2 regions of the Cellvibrio sp. ATLC23 genome follow, and region 2 is predicted to be linked to the other one. Evidence: riboswitches for the same ligand, from Rfam matches in the RefSeq annotation. Region 2 holds a riboswitch; the other holds the start of a gene.
What was found. Region 2 has a riboswitch for thiamine pyrophosphate ahead of AC2CG4_RS07975 (FAD-dependent oxidoreductase). Riboswitches for the same ligand answer to the same signal wherever they lie in the genome.
Positions count from the first base shown of each region.

Region 1: another riboswitch for thiamine pyrophosphate. It lies ahead of thiD (bifunctional hydroxymethylpyrimidine kinase/phosphomethylpyrimidine kinase); the one in region 2 lies ahead of AC2CG4_RS07975 (FAD-dependent oxidoreductase).

Region 1 is NZ_JBXUOS010000001.1:2,469-10,004, forward strand. It holds gene waaA (lipid IV(A) 3-deoxy-D-manno-octulosonic acid transferase) at 1-190, shown strand, start outside; gene AC2CG4_RS00015 (pectate lyase) at 267-1,220, opposite strand; gene AC2CG4_RS00020 (TolC family outer membrane protein) at 1,548-2,912, opposite strand; gene nhaD (sodium:proton antiporter NhaD) at 3,550-4,803, shown strand; gene AC2CG4_RS00030 (cation:proton antiporter) at 4,961-6,196, shown strand; TPP riboswitch at 6,305-6,413, shown strand; gene thiD (bifunctional hydroxymethylpyrimidine kinase/phosphomethylpyrimidine kinase) at 6,489-7,301, shown strand; gene thiC (phosphomethylpyrimidine synthase ThiC) at 7,328-7,536, shown strand, end outside.
Region 2 is NZ_JBXUOS010000004.1:47,566-55,101, forward strand. It holds gene AC2CG4_RS07965 (thiazole synthase) at 1-132, opposite strand, end outside; gene thiS (sulfur carrier protein ThiS) at 134-340, opposite strand; gene AC2CG4_RS07975 (FAD-dependent oxidoreductase) at 354-1,454, opposite strand; TPP riboswitch at 1,496-1,613, opposite strand; gene xseA (exodeoxyribonuclease VII large subunit) at 1,682-3,037, opposite strand; gene guaB (IMP dehydrogenase) at 3,182-4,660, shown strand; gene guaA (glutamine-hydrolyzing GMP synthase) at 4,776-6,353, shown strand; gene AC2CG4_RS07995 (hypothetical protein) at 6,527-6,967, opposite strand; gene AC2CG4_RS08000 (succinylglutamate desuccinylase/aspartoacylase family protein) at 7,005-7,536, shown strand, end outside.

The DNA of each region.
Region 1 (7,536 bases), on a different contig from region 2:
TGCCTTGTTAATAAAGGCGGGTGCATTGGATGTGGTGCACAATACCGAAGAACTGACTGCTTGTTTGCATCGCTTATTGCTTGACGCCGACGAACGCGCCCGTAAAGGTGAGCATGCGTTGCGTGTGGCGATAGAAAATCGCGGCGCATTGGATAGGGCCTTGGCAATCATCAGCACCTATATAAAATAAGCATATTATGTTTTCCATTAAAAAACGCCGGAAAAGTCCGGCGTTTTTTTATCTAGAAATTAATTACTAACCACCATTAGTAGTTGGTAATTCCCGAACTGGTACAGCTTGCCCACTTGCCAATACAAATGCTGCCTGCATTTTTCAGGCGGCTATTGGTAATTTTAGCCGTGCTGGTAGAGCTGTCGGTGCGGAAAATACCTTCGCCCATATTGGAAATTTGGCATCTGTCGACAGTCACCGCAATTTTGAACGTGGTGCCGCCATTCTGCCGCAGGAATTTACCCATGTTGTCGACCACGCAATTAGAAACATTGAGTGTAGATGCTGCGTTCACTTGAATAAATTTATCTGAACCTGCAAAACCGGAAATGTTTTTTACATTCACTGTACCGGAAGATTTAATAGTCATTGCATCTTCACCCACATTGGTCCAACGAATATTGTCGAGCGTGCCGCCATTGTAAACGTGAATACCATCGGCTGCGTTATTGCCGAGGATTACATTTTTTAAAGTTGCACCATTTTCTACTCTGAACACAGGTTTCTGCGATTCGCTTTGGCTGCCATCACCTAGTGCGCTGGTGGCGTTGAATACTTTACAACCGCCATCATAAACACCGCTGGTGACTTTAATGGTTGAGCTGACGCTCACTGAACCATTAGCCGTACAGGTTGCTCCTGTAATTGAACCGCTTCCCCCGCCACTTCCACCGCCGCTGCTGCTAGTGCTGCTGGAGGATGATGATGTAGTGCCACCAGAGCCTGATGCTGGGATGGAGCACTCTTTTACCGACTTGGATGGGATGGGATCTGAGCCAAAAGTTGCTACAGAGCAGGAAAAACTGCCGCTAAGAATTTTATAGACAAATTTTCCTGATGCACCAAATGCAACATTAGTGGAGCTGCTAACTGAACAGGTTTGCCCGGTTTTACAAATGGTGACGTAGCCGTCAGGGCGGTTGGAGGCAGAAAATGCGCTGGCAGCGCAACCGAGTAGAGCAGTTGCAATAAAGATTTTTTTTAGCATGATTTCAATCTCGTCAGTTATTGGGATAAATGAACGGATTGACCGAATAATGACGTCTGCTAAATTCAGGGGAGTTACAGCTTTCCAGAGAAATAAGGGCAGACTATTTATTGTTATGTGCGCTCTTGATACAGCGAAAAGCGAGAGGACTATACAACTCTATCGCAAATAGTAAAATTCATTGACGCGACAAAAATTGTTTTTGTGAGTGAATTGGTTAATTTGTTATGAACTAGTGCGCTTGGAGCGAAAGAGTAATTCATTAATAAAAAAATGCCGGAGTATTAGTCCGGCATTTTGTCATTAACAGTGTCAATATTATTGCGATTAGTTTTCGTATTGACTACGGCTTACCAGAGAGTCGTCCAGCAGCCACTTATCAATTTCTTGTACATCGGCTGGCGTTAGCATGCCTGCTACTTCGCGCAATTTAATGGTGTCTATCACATAGTTATAAAGCACATCTGAGTAGTTGCGGCGCGCCTGATACAAATTGCGCTGTGCTAACAAGACTTCTACCAGATTGCGTGTGCCGACCTCATAACCTGACTGTGTAGCTTCCAGCGCTGACTGGTTAGACACAATCGCCTGTTTCCGCGCCTGTACGCTGGCCACATCGGTTTCAACGGTCAGGTGTAGTGCACGAGTGCTTTGAATAACATTGCGCTGAGTGCTGTTGTAAAGCTCCTGCGCTTGAGTGTACTGCGCATACGCTTGACGGCTGCGGCCAGATGTTGCTCCACCACTGTAAATGGGAATGTCTAGACGTAAATTGATGGAGCTGCCATCGGTAGTGCTATCAAAGGTTTCGCCGCGGCTAGTGCCATCGCTATCGTAGTCCGAGTAACCGAGGTTGGCGCCAAGCGTGGGTAAATGATTGGATTTATTCGCTTTGGCATTCTGCAAGGCTGCATCTGCTTGCAGTCTCGATGCTTTCAGGTTGTAGTTGTTCTTGAGTGAGAATTCGACCCATTCCGCGCGGTTTGCAGGAGAGGGGTTAACAACCGGAAATTTGACGGAGAGCGGGGCAACCTTATCTTCTGGTTTGCCTGTCAGCACTTCCAGAGCTTCATAGCTGATGCCTAGGTTACCGCGCGCTTCCAATGTTGCCGCTCTGGCGCTGTCGAAGGCCGCTTGCGCTTCATGTACTTCTGTAATTGCGGTCAAGCCTACTTCAAAGCGTTGCTTGGTTTGCTCTAGTTGTTTTGCCAAGGCTTTTTCTTCGGCAACAGTGGCTTCCAGTGTGTCTATGCTGCGCAGCACATTAAAGTAAGCCTCTGCGGTGCGCACAATCAAACTTTGCTGATCCGCGCCAAATTGTGCTTCTGCTTGCTCACTTAATTTAATGCCTTGTTGATAACCATACCAAGCGGACATATTAAAGAGGGGTTGCGATAAAGAGAGATCCCAACCAGTCGAGTCGCTATCAGTCTTCAGGGTGACATTGGTTAGGTTGTTGGTTAAATCTTCATCGCTATTTGAGAATTGCGCTCTAGCGTTAATTTGTGGGAGTAAGCCGGAGCGGCCAATCGTTTTATTTGCCAGGCCCGCGTCATATTTTGCTTTGTCGGCCTTTAATTGGGCGTCGTTTTGAACCGCGAGCTCGTACACATCCAGCAGGCTATTGGCGCTGGCGGTAAATGGAACAAGAGCCATCAGGCTGACGAGCAGATAAGGCTTGGTCTTTTTCATAGAGGTTTCCAAAGTCCAGAGTTGAGAATTCCAGTTCGACACAGAAGCAGATTAGGCGTATTGCCTTGATCAGTCTGGGTATAAGTACTAACAGGGCAAGTTGCGGGGGAGTTTAGCCGCTTGTCGCCTTGGGGTCGAGAAATGAACGAGAGTTCAGTGGTTAAAAAGGGTAAAACGCGTGGCACTTGCCGTGAAGTTACAAATGTAAGCTCAGCCATGGATTTACCTTTCTATACTCCCGAATAATTCCTGCATTCGCGGTGAAATACCCTGTTAATGCAAACCATTAGACGCAGGAGTGCAGCATACAGATTCATTGTGCAGAAAATTGTCAGTGAGTGTAGCGGCTTTTGCTTTTGGTCAATTTACATTTATGGAGCGGTTATTGCGTTAGTTTTGATCTTATCTGGGCGGATGGATACAAGTTGTTGGTTTTCTCGTCTTTTCTGGCAGTGTTTGATTGCTTCATTGCAGTGCAACTTTTATCATGCGCGCCCAATTTGAGCATCGGCGAATTTGAGTTTACTCATTTGCCCTCTGCCACATCGGCACGCCGGTCGCGCTGCCATTCAGATGTGTCCAGTCAGTTGTCTCCCACACGATTTCTTCAATCTATATATAAAGGTCTTATATGCCTATGTCATTGGAAGTTGTTCTGATCATATTTGCAGTGCTTGCACTGCTTGGGGTGGTCTTCGAGGAGGTAATTCATATCAATAAAGCCAAAACCACGCTGTTTTTTGGCAGCTTGTCATGGCTAGTGTTATTTATGTTTTCCGGTGGTAGTGAGCAGCAAGAAATCATGCTGGAAAAGCTCAATCACAATCTATTGGAAATCGCCACCCTCTGGCTGTTCTTGATGGCGACTATGACCTTTGTGGCTTATCTCAACGCTAAGGGGATAGTGCAATCGGTGGTGCAGCGTCTTTGCCCCGCTCGGATGAGTACCCGTAGTTTAATGATTCTGGTAGCGCTGTTTGCCATGATGCTATCAATGATTTGTGACAACGTTACAGCGACATTGGTAACCCTGGGATTGGTGCATGCTTTTGAAGTCGACCAGAAAACCCGTATCAAATTGGCCGTATTGGTGGTGTTTGCGGTGAACTCGGGTGGTGTAGCCTTGATTACAGGTGATGTAACCACGCTGATGATTTTCCTCTCGGGTCATGTGACCATGCCGCAATTGCTGTTGCTGTGGGTGCCGGCAATTGCTGGGGTGATGGTATTGGCTGCCTTGATGTTTCCCGGTGTGTCTGGTCAAGTCACCACGGAAAAAGATCCGCGTACCTTTACCGGTATGGATTGGGCGATAGTAGGTACTTTCTTCAGTACGATCTTGTGCACCATGTTATTCAATTTCTTCTTCCATGTTCCTCCGGTACTGACCTTTCTGGTTGGTTTGTCGGTGATGTTTTTTATCGGCCACTTTATGGATATGGATCAGGATGAAATACGTATTCTGGAATATGTGCGCCAGATCGAATACGAAACCTTGTTGTTCTTCCTCGGTATTTTGTTGTTGGTTGGCATGTTAAAAGAAATTGGTACGCTGGACCTGCTTACCAACTTCTATGCGCAAATTGCCCCGCAATACGCTAACTACTTAATGGGACTGTTCTCGGCGTTGATCGATAACGTGCCGTTAACTGCGGCACTTTTAAAATCAGAGCCGATCTTGCCAACGTCCGAGTGGTTGGCGCTGACTTACGGTGTAGGGGTCGGTGGATCATTGTTAGCGATTGGTTCGGCCTCCGGGATTATCGCGATGAGTAAAGTAAAAGGGCTGACCTTTGGTGCCTTTTTGCGCTACACGCCGTTGGTGCTAATTGCCTATACCTGTGGTTATGTTGTGGCGTTAACACTGGCTAATGTAGTGTTTCCTCACTAAGCATTATTAAGTGCGTATTCACAAGCCGGGACTCTTCCCGGCTTTTGTGTTTCTGGTGTTTGGAATTTACACACAATTTATAAAGGCTTTGGCGGTTTACTGTCAGCATGCGCGCATCTTCAGCTTTATGGTTTTTACCTTTTATTGCGGAGTCGTCATGTCGCCTTTAGATATTGCCAAGCTCGATCTTATGTATGTCGGGATTATTATTTTCACCGGTTTGTTGGGCGGGGTGATCGCCAAAAAAATCAAAGTGCCGGATATAGTATTGTTTCTACTGATAGGCATAGGCCTTGGCCCTACGGTTGGCGGTTTATTGCATGTGCCGGCCGACTCAACCATGAATCAAATGATTCTTACCATCGGTGCTTGTTACTTGCTGTTTGAAGGTGGTGCAACCCTGCGGTTTGCGGTGTTAAAACAAATCTGGATTACCTTGCTGGTGATTGCCACGCTCGGTGTGTTAATTACCGGTGCGATCATTACTTACGCCGGTATTTGGCTGGGTATTCCTGTCGGTGTTGCCTTGGTGCTAGGTGCATTGACCGCATCAACCGACCCGGCCACTCTGGTGCCTATTTTCAAGCAGGTACCAATTAAAGACCGTGTATCACAAACGGTGATGAGTGAATCTGCGCTCAACGATGCCATGGGAGCAATCGCAACCTTTGCGGTAGTGGCCTATGTGATGGGTACCGGCGAAGGTTTCAGCTTGACTCACTCGCTGGGCGAGCTGGCCTATGAAGCTGGTATGGGGCTATTGTTGGGCGCAATTGTTGGCTATAGCGCTGCTTTTTTGATGGCGCATAACAGCTTCGGTATTTTTCGCGAAGTAACACCGTTCGTTATTATCCTTGCGGTGATTACTGTATTCCTCTTGGCCGATGCCATTCATGCCTCCGGTTTTATGGCGGTATTTACCTGTGGCGTGATGATTGGCAATAAGGAGACATTTAATTTGCCGCTGGATCACCATGAGCATGAATATCTAGAGGATTATGTGGGCAATACGGCGCTGTTAATGCGGATGTTTATTTTTATCCTGCTGGGCTCACAGGTAGATTTCCATCTGCTCAAGGAATATTTAGGTGTTGGTTTGATTCTGCTGTTTATCTTTATTTTCATCGCGCGGCCACTGACTGTATTTGTCTGCGCCGGTCCCGACCGCCGCGCCAAATGGACCTGGAAGGAATTGGTCTTTATGAGTTGGACGCGGGAAACCGGTGTGATTCCAGCGGCCTTGGTCGGTATTCTGGCGGGCATGAAAGTGCCCGGTATCGATGTGGTAGGGGCGATCACGTTTATTTTTATTCTGGGCACTATTCTGATTCAAGCACCTACTACCGCGTTGCTGGCGGGTAAGTTGGGTCTGTTGAAATCGCAACAAAAATAACCTCCCAGCATGGGTATTGCTCGCTGCTATCCAGTGTTTAACTCACCACCGGGCGCAGCAAGCAATGCCTCTGCCTTTACTCTCCTTGCTAACTCCAATAGACTGCCGGTTTTCTTGTCGGGGTGCTTTTTGCTAGCGGTACGCAGCAATAAGGCTGAGATATACCCGCCGACCTGATCCGGTTAGTACCGGCGTAGGGAACGAGAGTCTCCAGTTTTTGCATGCCTCATGCCTTGGTTTTTTCTCTCTTTTCCGCGTCATTACTAACTCGCTAATGAATTGCGGAAGCCTAATGAATTCACTCCTACACACTCCCATAGCACTGACCATTGCCGGTAGCGACAGTGGCGGTGGCGCAGGTATTCAAGCGGATCTCAAAACCTTTTCCGCGCTGGGTGTGTATGGCTGCAGTGCGATTGCTTCGCTCACCGCCCAAAATACCCTGGGCGTACAGGGAGTATTGCCCATCCCCCCCGCATTTGTGCAGCAGCAAATTCAGTCAGTGTTGAGCGATATTCAGGCTGGCGCGATCAAAACCGGCATGCTGGCAACCGCCGATATTATCGCGGCAGTAGCTGAATCTTTGACCGCTTATGCGCACATCCCGCTGGTGCTTGACCCGGTGATGGTCGCTACCAGTGGCGATAGATTATTAGCGCCAGATGCGGTGCAAACCCTGATCGAAAAACTCATGCCTCTGGCGACCGTGATTACTCCCAATTTGCATGAAGCGGCTGTTTTGTTAAATACCGGCGTTGCGCAGAATCTTGAACAAATGCGAGTGCAAGGTGAACAGATTATCGCCTTGGGCGCACGTGCGGTGTTGATGAAGGGTGGCCACACCCATGGCGATCAAGCTACCGATTTATTAATTACGGCAGCGGGCGTTGAGGCTTTTTCTGCCCCGCGTTTGCAGACGAATAACACCCATGGCACGGGCTGTACGTTGGCCTCGGCCATTGCGGCTGGTTTGGCGAAACAATTGTCGCTCAGCGACTCAGTCAAACAGGCAAAAGACTATTTGCACAATGCACTGCTTCGCTCCGAAACATTACACATAGGGCAGGGCTCAGGTCCGGTCCATCACTTCTACTCGTTCTATTAAGCGCTTGATTAACACAGGTCATTATTATGAATACCAGCGTCGAAAAAATTCTCAGTCAAACTGCCGAAGTCGATAAGGCATCAATCCAACCCTTCACCGGCTCGCGCAAAATTTATGTGCAGGGCTCGCGCCCGGATATTCAGGTGCCGATGCGTGAAATTATTCTGGCGGATACGCCGACTGATTTTGGTGGCGAAAAAAATCCACCGGTACGGGTGTACGATACTTCAGGCCC
Region 2 (7,536 bases):
TTCGCAGCGCGATTGAATGATGGAGTCGCGCATTAATTGTGGCGATGCGTAGAGTGCGGTGCCCAATAAAAAACGGCTGGAAAATGTTTCGCCGTAGAGTGTGAAATCTTTTTCTGGTTTGTGATAACTCATATCAACCTCCACCCACCGGTTTGACTATATCGATTTGATCGCCGTTGCATAATGCGCGCTCGGTATAGGTTGAGCGGGGTACAAATTCGCCGTTGATCGCCACAGCGATTTTACTGTCGCCATAGTCCCATTGTTGTAATGCATCGCTGAGCAGCGTATTGGCAGCCAGTGTTTTTTTTTCGTTGTTTACACTCAGTTCAATTGTCATAGTTTGGTATTTTCTAGTGCGAGTTTAACTGGGCAGAAAAAATCGGTTCCGGTTTGTTGAGAATATGTGCCAACACATTTTCAACTACAGCGGGTGCGAGTAAATAGCCGTGGCGGAATAATCCGTTGGCGGTGATCAAGCCATCTTGCACCGCCACTTTGGGTAAGTTATCCATAAACGCGGGGCGCAAGTTGGTATCCATTTCAATAATGCGCGCTTCCGCGAATGCGGGCGATAGTGTGTAGAGCGCACTGCTTAATTCCAAACTGGATTGAATCGTCACCGGCGAGCGATCTTCACTTTCAATTTGCGTTGCGCCGATAATAAAACGGTGATTGGGTTTAGGTACCACATACAACTGGTAGCGCGGGTGCATCAAACGCACCGGGCGTTGCAATTGAATTTCTTTGGTTTCTACATGCAGGGTTTCACCGCGCACACCGCGCAAATTGCGTAGCTGTTTCTTTGCGCCCAAGCCGCGACAATCAATTACCAAATCAAAATGTTCTGCGCCGCTGTCGGTTAGGATTTTTCCGGGAAACACATCAGCCGGTGTGTGGGCGCGGACATTAATCCCTACGGCGATAATTTCATCGCCCAGCAAGCGTAAAAATTCGCGGTTGTTAACATGGCCTTCGTCGGCCAGAAAAAGTCCGCGGTGGAAATGGCTGTGCAAATCGGGTTCGAGTTGGTGAATTTCCTGCTGATTCAGCTGTTGGTAGCCAGTACAACCAGGCAACACAAAACCTAATTCCCGCGCAAATTGATCCAGCTCGCTAGTGTCCTGCTGGTGTGCAACAACAAGGCTGCCGTTATTAAAAAACAGCGGTGTGTCGGTTGCCGGTAATTGTACCAACCATGCGGGCCATTGCTGCAGAGCGTAAATGCCCATGCGGTAAACATCCGCATCTGACACTACTGCTTCGCTCAGGGGGGCAACCATTCCCGCTGCAGTGAACGCGGCGGCGCGGTTACTTTGCGGTGTATCGGGTGTAAAACTGCCCGCGTCAAATAGCGTGACTTGAATGCCAGCTTTTTGCAGTTGCCAGGCGAGCAAACGCCCGAGCAAACCGGCACCGGCGATAGCAACTGTTTGGGGATGTTGGTTAGTCACATTGCCTCGGAATTTTGAGGCGGAGGGCAGGGAATAGCCGCAGCTATAAGTACCTTGTTCCCTCCGCAGGTATTAGCCTGTTCAGGTTCTACGGATTGGGCCGAACCCATCTCAGCCTTCGTGTAGACAATGTCTACCAAGGCGCTCCGACAAGAAAGTGGCCAATATACTGGCCATGAATTTACTTCGCAATCTATCTCAGATTTTTAAATGAGTAGATACGCTGTTTATTTGCTAATGGACTCTACCCGACACACAAATTCCCCCTGCGCGACACGGGCATTGACAGTGGTCCCCGGCATTACCTGATTGCTGTTGGTGATGACTTTGTGGGTTTGCGCATCGGTAATCAAGCCATAACCGCGCTCAAGTGTACTGAGTGGGTTGAGTGTATTTAACATGCGCACCGCCTCGCCCACGCTTTTTTGCTTGCGCTCAAGCAAACGATATTGCGCGGTTTGCAAGCGTTGATGTTGCGCTGCAATGCGCTCTTGCAGTTGGTGCAAGCGCACTTGTGGATGGTGCGCCTGCTGGCGAATCTCTAGTTGCCGAATGCGATTTTTATAATCACTCAGCAGCTGTTTGATGTGATTTTTCAAGCGCAGCTCAAGATTATCCAACCGCTGCGACTGCTGTTCCAATCGCTCACGGGGGTGCCGCAAGCGCTGACGCAAATTGTGTAAGTGCCGCTGCCATTGCTGCAGCCGGCGCAACATGGCCTCTTCAAGCAATACTTCAAAACCGATAAATTTATCCAGCCAGTCATCGCCATCGGGTACTAGCAGCTCAGCGGCGGCTGAAGGTGTTGGTGCACGCAGATCGGCGACAAAATCGGCGATGGTGAAATCTACTTCATGGCCAACGGCGCTAACAATCGGCAGCTCGCTGTTAAAAATCGCACGGGCGACTATTTCTTCGTTGAATGACCAAAGGTCTTCCATCGAGCCACCACCACGGGTGAGCAGTAGTACATCAAACAAACCGGCGCGATTGGCGAGCTCAATTGCCTTCACAATTTGTGGGGCAGATTCTTTACCTTGTACCGCAACGGGGATGACCGTGACGGGAATTCCAGGGAAGCGGCGCTCCAGTACGCTCAATACATCGTGAATTGCGGCACCGGTTGGCGAGGTGATAACACCTATATGTTTGGGTAAATTGGGCAGGGCTTTTTTGTGCGCTTCGTTAAATAATCCCTCTTGCGATAGCTTATGTTTGAGTTCATCAAACGCGCGCTGCAGGGCGCCGCTACCGGCTTCCTCCATGTGTTCGGCGATAATTTGGTAGTCGCCACGTCCCTCATACAGGCTGACGCGCGCGCGCAAGAGCACATGTTGCCCCTGCTGGGGTTTGAAACGCACCAGCATATTGCGGTTGCGGAACATGCAGCAGCGCACTTGGGCCTGGTCATCTTTAAGGGTGAAGTACCAGTGGCCGGAGGAGGGAATGGAGACGTTGGAAAGCTCGCCCTCTACCCACAATAGGGGCAAATGGGTTTCCAATAGCTGTCGCGCCGAGCGGTTAAGCTGGCTGACACTGAATATCTCGCGCTCGGGGGTTTTGCTAAACAGATCGGTAGTCATGGCCGCATTCTAGGGGATGATGGCGCGAGGGGCTAGCCTCAGCTTTGCCCTTAAACACTAGATGTTGTGGTTTTTGGTTTACCAGAGGCCTCCAAGTCGCTATAATTTCGCGTTTATTTTTCCCCTGCTTTGAGGTTGGTTGGTATGTTGCGGATTGCTGAAGAAGCCCTCACGTTTGACGATGTTTTGCTGGTGCCCGGTTATTCCGATGTGACCCCCAAAGACGTGTCTCTGAAAACCCAGTTGACGCGCAAAATTCAATTGAATATTCCACTTATCTCAGCGGCGATGGATACAGTGACCGAATCGCGCCTTGCGATTGCAATCGCACAGGAAGGCGGTATAGGCATCATCCACAAAAGCATGACCATTGAGCAGCAAGCGGCTGAAGTGCGCGCGGTTAAGAAGTTCGAAGCCGGTGTAGTAAAAGACCCAATCACTATCGATGCCAGCGCGACTATTCGCGACCTGATCGCGTTGACCCGCAAAAACAATATCTCTGGTGTGCCAGTGCTGAGCAAAGGCGATTTGGTTGGTATTGTGACAGGCCGCGATGTGCGTTTTGAAACCAATCTTGATGCCAGCGTTTCCAGCATCATGACGCCAAAAGAGCAATTGGTTACCGTTAAAGAAGGTGTGTCTGCCGAAGAAGTACGCAACCTGCTGCATAAGCACCGTATCGAAAAAGTGTTGGTAGTTAACGATGCATTTGAATTGCGCGGGTTGATTACCGTAAAGGACATCAATAAAGCTGAAAAATACCCCAGCGCGTCCAAAGACCCTGAAGGTCGTTTGCGTGTAGGTGCGAGTGTTGGCACCAGCCGTGATACCGATGCTCGTGTAGATGCCTTGGTTGAAGCTGGCGTAGATGTACTGGTGGTGGATACTGCCCACGGCCACTCCAAAAATGTATTGGATCGTGTCCGTGCGATCAAAACCAAATACCCTGATGTGCAAGTGATTGGCGGCAATATCGCGACCGGTGCCGCAGCGCTCGCACTGGTGGAAGCCGGTGCAGATGCGGTAAAAGTGGGGATCGGCCCAGGTTCAATCTGTACTACTCGTATCGTCAGCGGTGTTGGTGTTCCGCAAATTTCTGCCATCGCCAACGTGGTTGCAGCATTAAAAGGTACTGGTGTACCCGCAATTGCCGACGGAGGTATTCGCTACTCTGGTGACATCGCCAAAGCAATCGTTGCCGGTGCACACGCGGTGATGATGGGGTCCATGTTTGCTGGTACTGAAGAAGCGCCGGGCGAAGTAGAGTTGTATCAAGGCCGTACTTATAAAGCCTATCGCGGCATGGGTTCGCTGGGAGCCATGGCGCAAACTTCAGGTTCTAGCGACCGCTACTTCCAGGATGCAAGCCAAGGCGCAGAAAAATTGGTACCGGAAGGTATTGAAGGCCGCGTACCTTACAAAGGTTCATTAACCGCCATAGTTCACCAAATGATGGGCGGTGTGCGTTCAGCCATGGGCTACACCGGCTGCTCAGATTTGGAAGCCATGCGCACCAAGCCTGAATTTGTACGCGTAACGTCCGCCGGTATGGGGGAAAGTCATGTGCACGATGTGCAGATTACTAAAGAAGCTCCTAATTACCCTGTCGGTGGCGGCCGTTAATTTTTGTGCTTGGGCGCGTTAAAAAAACTCGGGTAATACCCGAGTTTTTCATTTAAGCAGAATTCATTTTTCGTTTTTATTTATCACTCTATTTTTTATTTGAGCAGGAACCAGCATGTCTCACGATATTCACGCACAGCGAATCCTTATTCTCGATTTTGGTTCACAGTACACCCAATTGATTGCGCGCCGCGTGCGTGAGATTGGTGTTTTTTCTGAAATTCGTGCTTGGGATATGGGCGAGGAGGAAATTCGCGCATACAATCCAAAGGGCATTATTCTCGCCGGCGGCCCTGAGTCTGTGCATGAACTGAACTCTCCGCGCGCACCAGAAGTTGTGTTTACTTTGGGTGTTCCGGTGTTTGGCATTTGCTACGGCATGCAAACCATGGCCGAGCAAATGGGCGGCGCAGTTGAAGGCTCTAATGTGCGTGAATTTGGTTACGCACAAGTGAAGGTTCTGGGTGACAGTGCGATCTTTAAAGATATTAAAGATCATGTGGATCATGATGGTAATGCATTGCTGGATGTGTGGATGAGTCACGGCGACAAAGTGACTAAAATGCCCGCCGGTTTTGAAGTGCTTGCATCGACACCATCCTGCCCGATTGCCGGTATGTACAACGAAGCGAAAAAATTCTACGGCGTACAGTTCCACCCTGAAGTGACTCACACCTTACAAGGTCAACGCATTTTTGAACATTTTGTTTTGCAATTGTGTGCCTGTGAGCCACTGTGGACTCCGGCGAATATTGTTGAAGATGCAATTAACAAAGTGCGCGAACAAGTTGGTGGCGACAAAGTATTGCTCGGTCTTTCTGGTGGCGTGGATTCATCAGTCGTTGCCGCGTTGCTGCACAAAGCCATCGGTTCACAGCTCACCTGTGTATTTGTAGACAATGGTTTGCTGCGCAAAAATGAAGGCGACCAAGTGATGGATATGTTCGCCAAAAACATGGGTGTAACGGTTATCCGCGCCGATGCGCAAGATCAATTTTTAAATAAATTGAAAGGCGAAAACGATCCAGAGAAAAAACGCAAAATTATCGGCGGCACCTTTATCGATGTGTTTGATGCAGAAGCCACCAAACTAAAAGATGTGAAATGGCTGGCACAAGGTACGATTTACCCTGATGTTATCGAATCTGCCGCCGCTAAAACCGGTAAGGCACACGTAATTAAATCGCACCACAATGTGGGCGGTTTGCCCGAGGATATGGCCTTCAAACTGGTTGAGCCACTGCGCGAATTATTTAAAGACGAAGTGCGCAAAATCGGGTTGGAATTAGGCCTGCCTTATGACATGGTCTATCGCCATCCGTTCCCCGGCCCAGGCTTGGGTGTACGCATTCTCGGTGAAGTGAAAAAAGAATACGCTGATATCCTGCGCGAAGCTGATGCAATCTTTCTAGAAGAATTACATGCAGCAGGTTGGTATCACAAAACATCACAAGCATTTGCTGTATTCCTGCCAGTGAAATCCGTTGGTGTAGTGGGTGATGGCCGCCGTTACGAGTGGGTAATCTCCCTGCGCGCAGTAGAAACCGTCGACTTTATGACCGCCCGCTGGGCGCACTTGCCATACGATTTATTGGAGAAAGTCTCTGGTCGTATCATTAATGAAATTTCTGGTGTGTCACGCGTTTGTTACGATGTATCTAGCAAGCCGCCAGCGACGATTGAATGGGAATAACCTAGTGCAAGTTTTAACGGCGGTTCATAACCCAGCGTAACTGCTGGGTTTTTCATAGCAAAGCGATGAGATAGCGATATGCCTGATGTGTTGAAGTTCAAGTCCCGACTGTACGGTGGTTTTTTTCTGACAATCGCGCTATCGCTTAGCTGCCTTGCTCCAGTGAGTTTTGCTCAATCGCAGCAGAGTGAAACCAGTGTGCACAGCCAGGCTACAGCGTCTTTTTCATCAGGGGCTAATTCATCAGTCGCTTTTAGTTCTTCTGGCGCAGCCAGTTCAACAGCTGCATCGATTTCAGTTTTATCGGAAGTGGTTGATGCGAGCATCAATACTGCTTCTGCTAGTACATCTTCAAGTGTCTCTGTAAGCGTTAGTCGTAGCGCCATTAGTGAATTAGCAGCAGCTGAATCGTCGGATGCGGTTAAATCCAAGACAGGGCAGTTATCTTCAGAGTTATCAAGTTCTGTATCAATTAGGTCGGCAGCATCGAGTGAGGCGAGCAGCTCCAGCATAAATTCTGCGCAAGATTTAACTACGTCAACTGCGTTCAATATCGACGCAGTATCAAACGAAACCAGCGATAGTTCGCCAGTCGAGCCCCTGTCCTTTTCCAAGTTTCTGTTAGGGCGTGAAGTAAAGCCCAATAGCTCGGTGCGTTTAACCTGGAATTCAGAAACCGCAGTAGGTGGTTTTAGTGAAAAGACGCCCGTGCTGGTTGTTAATGGCGCAACACCGGGAAAAACCTTGTGTATGACGGCGGCTATTCATGGCGATGAATTAAATGGCATTGAAATGATTCGCCGGGTAATTTTTAATATTGATCCAGCCAAATTGACCGGCACTATTATTGGTGTGCCCGTCGCTAATATTATGGGTTTCCGCCGCAACTCCCGTTATCTGCCCGACCGCCGCGATTGGAATCGTTATTTTCCCGGTAATACTCACGGCAGTTCTGCATCGCGTTTGGCGCACTCCTTTTTTAGTCAAATTATTCTGCAGTGCGATGCATTAATCGATTTACATACTGGCTCTTTTCATCGCACCAATTTGCCGCAATTGCGCGCCGATTTATCAGATGAAAGTGTTGCGCGACTCGCGCAAAATTTTGGTGTCATTGCAGTCTTAAACGGCCGCGGCAACCCTAACTCATTGCGCGCAGCAGCGGTGCGTGCAGGCATTCCTG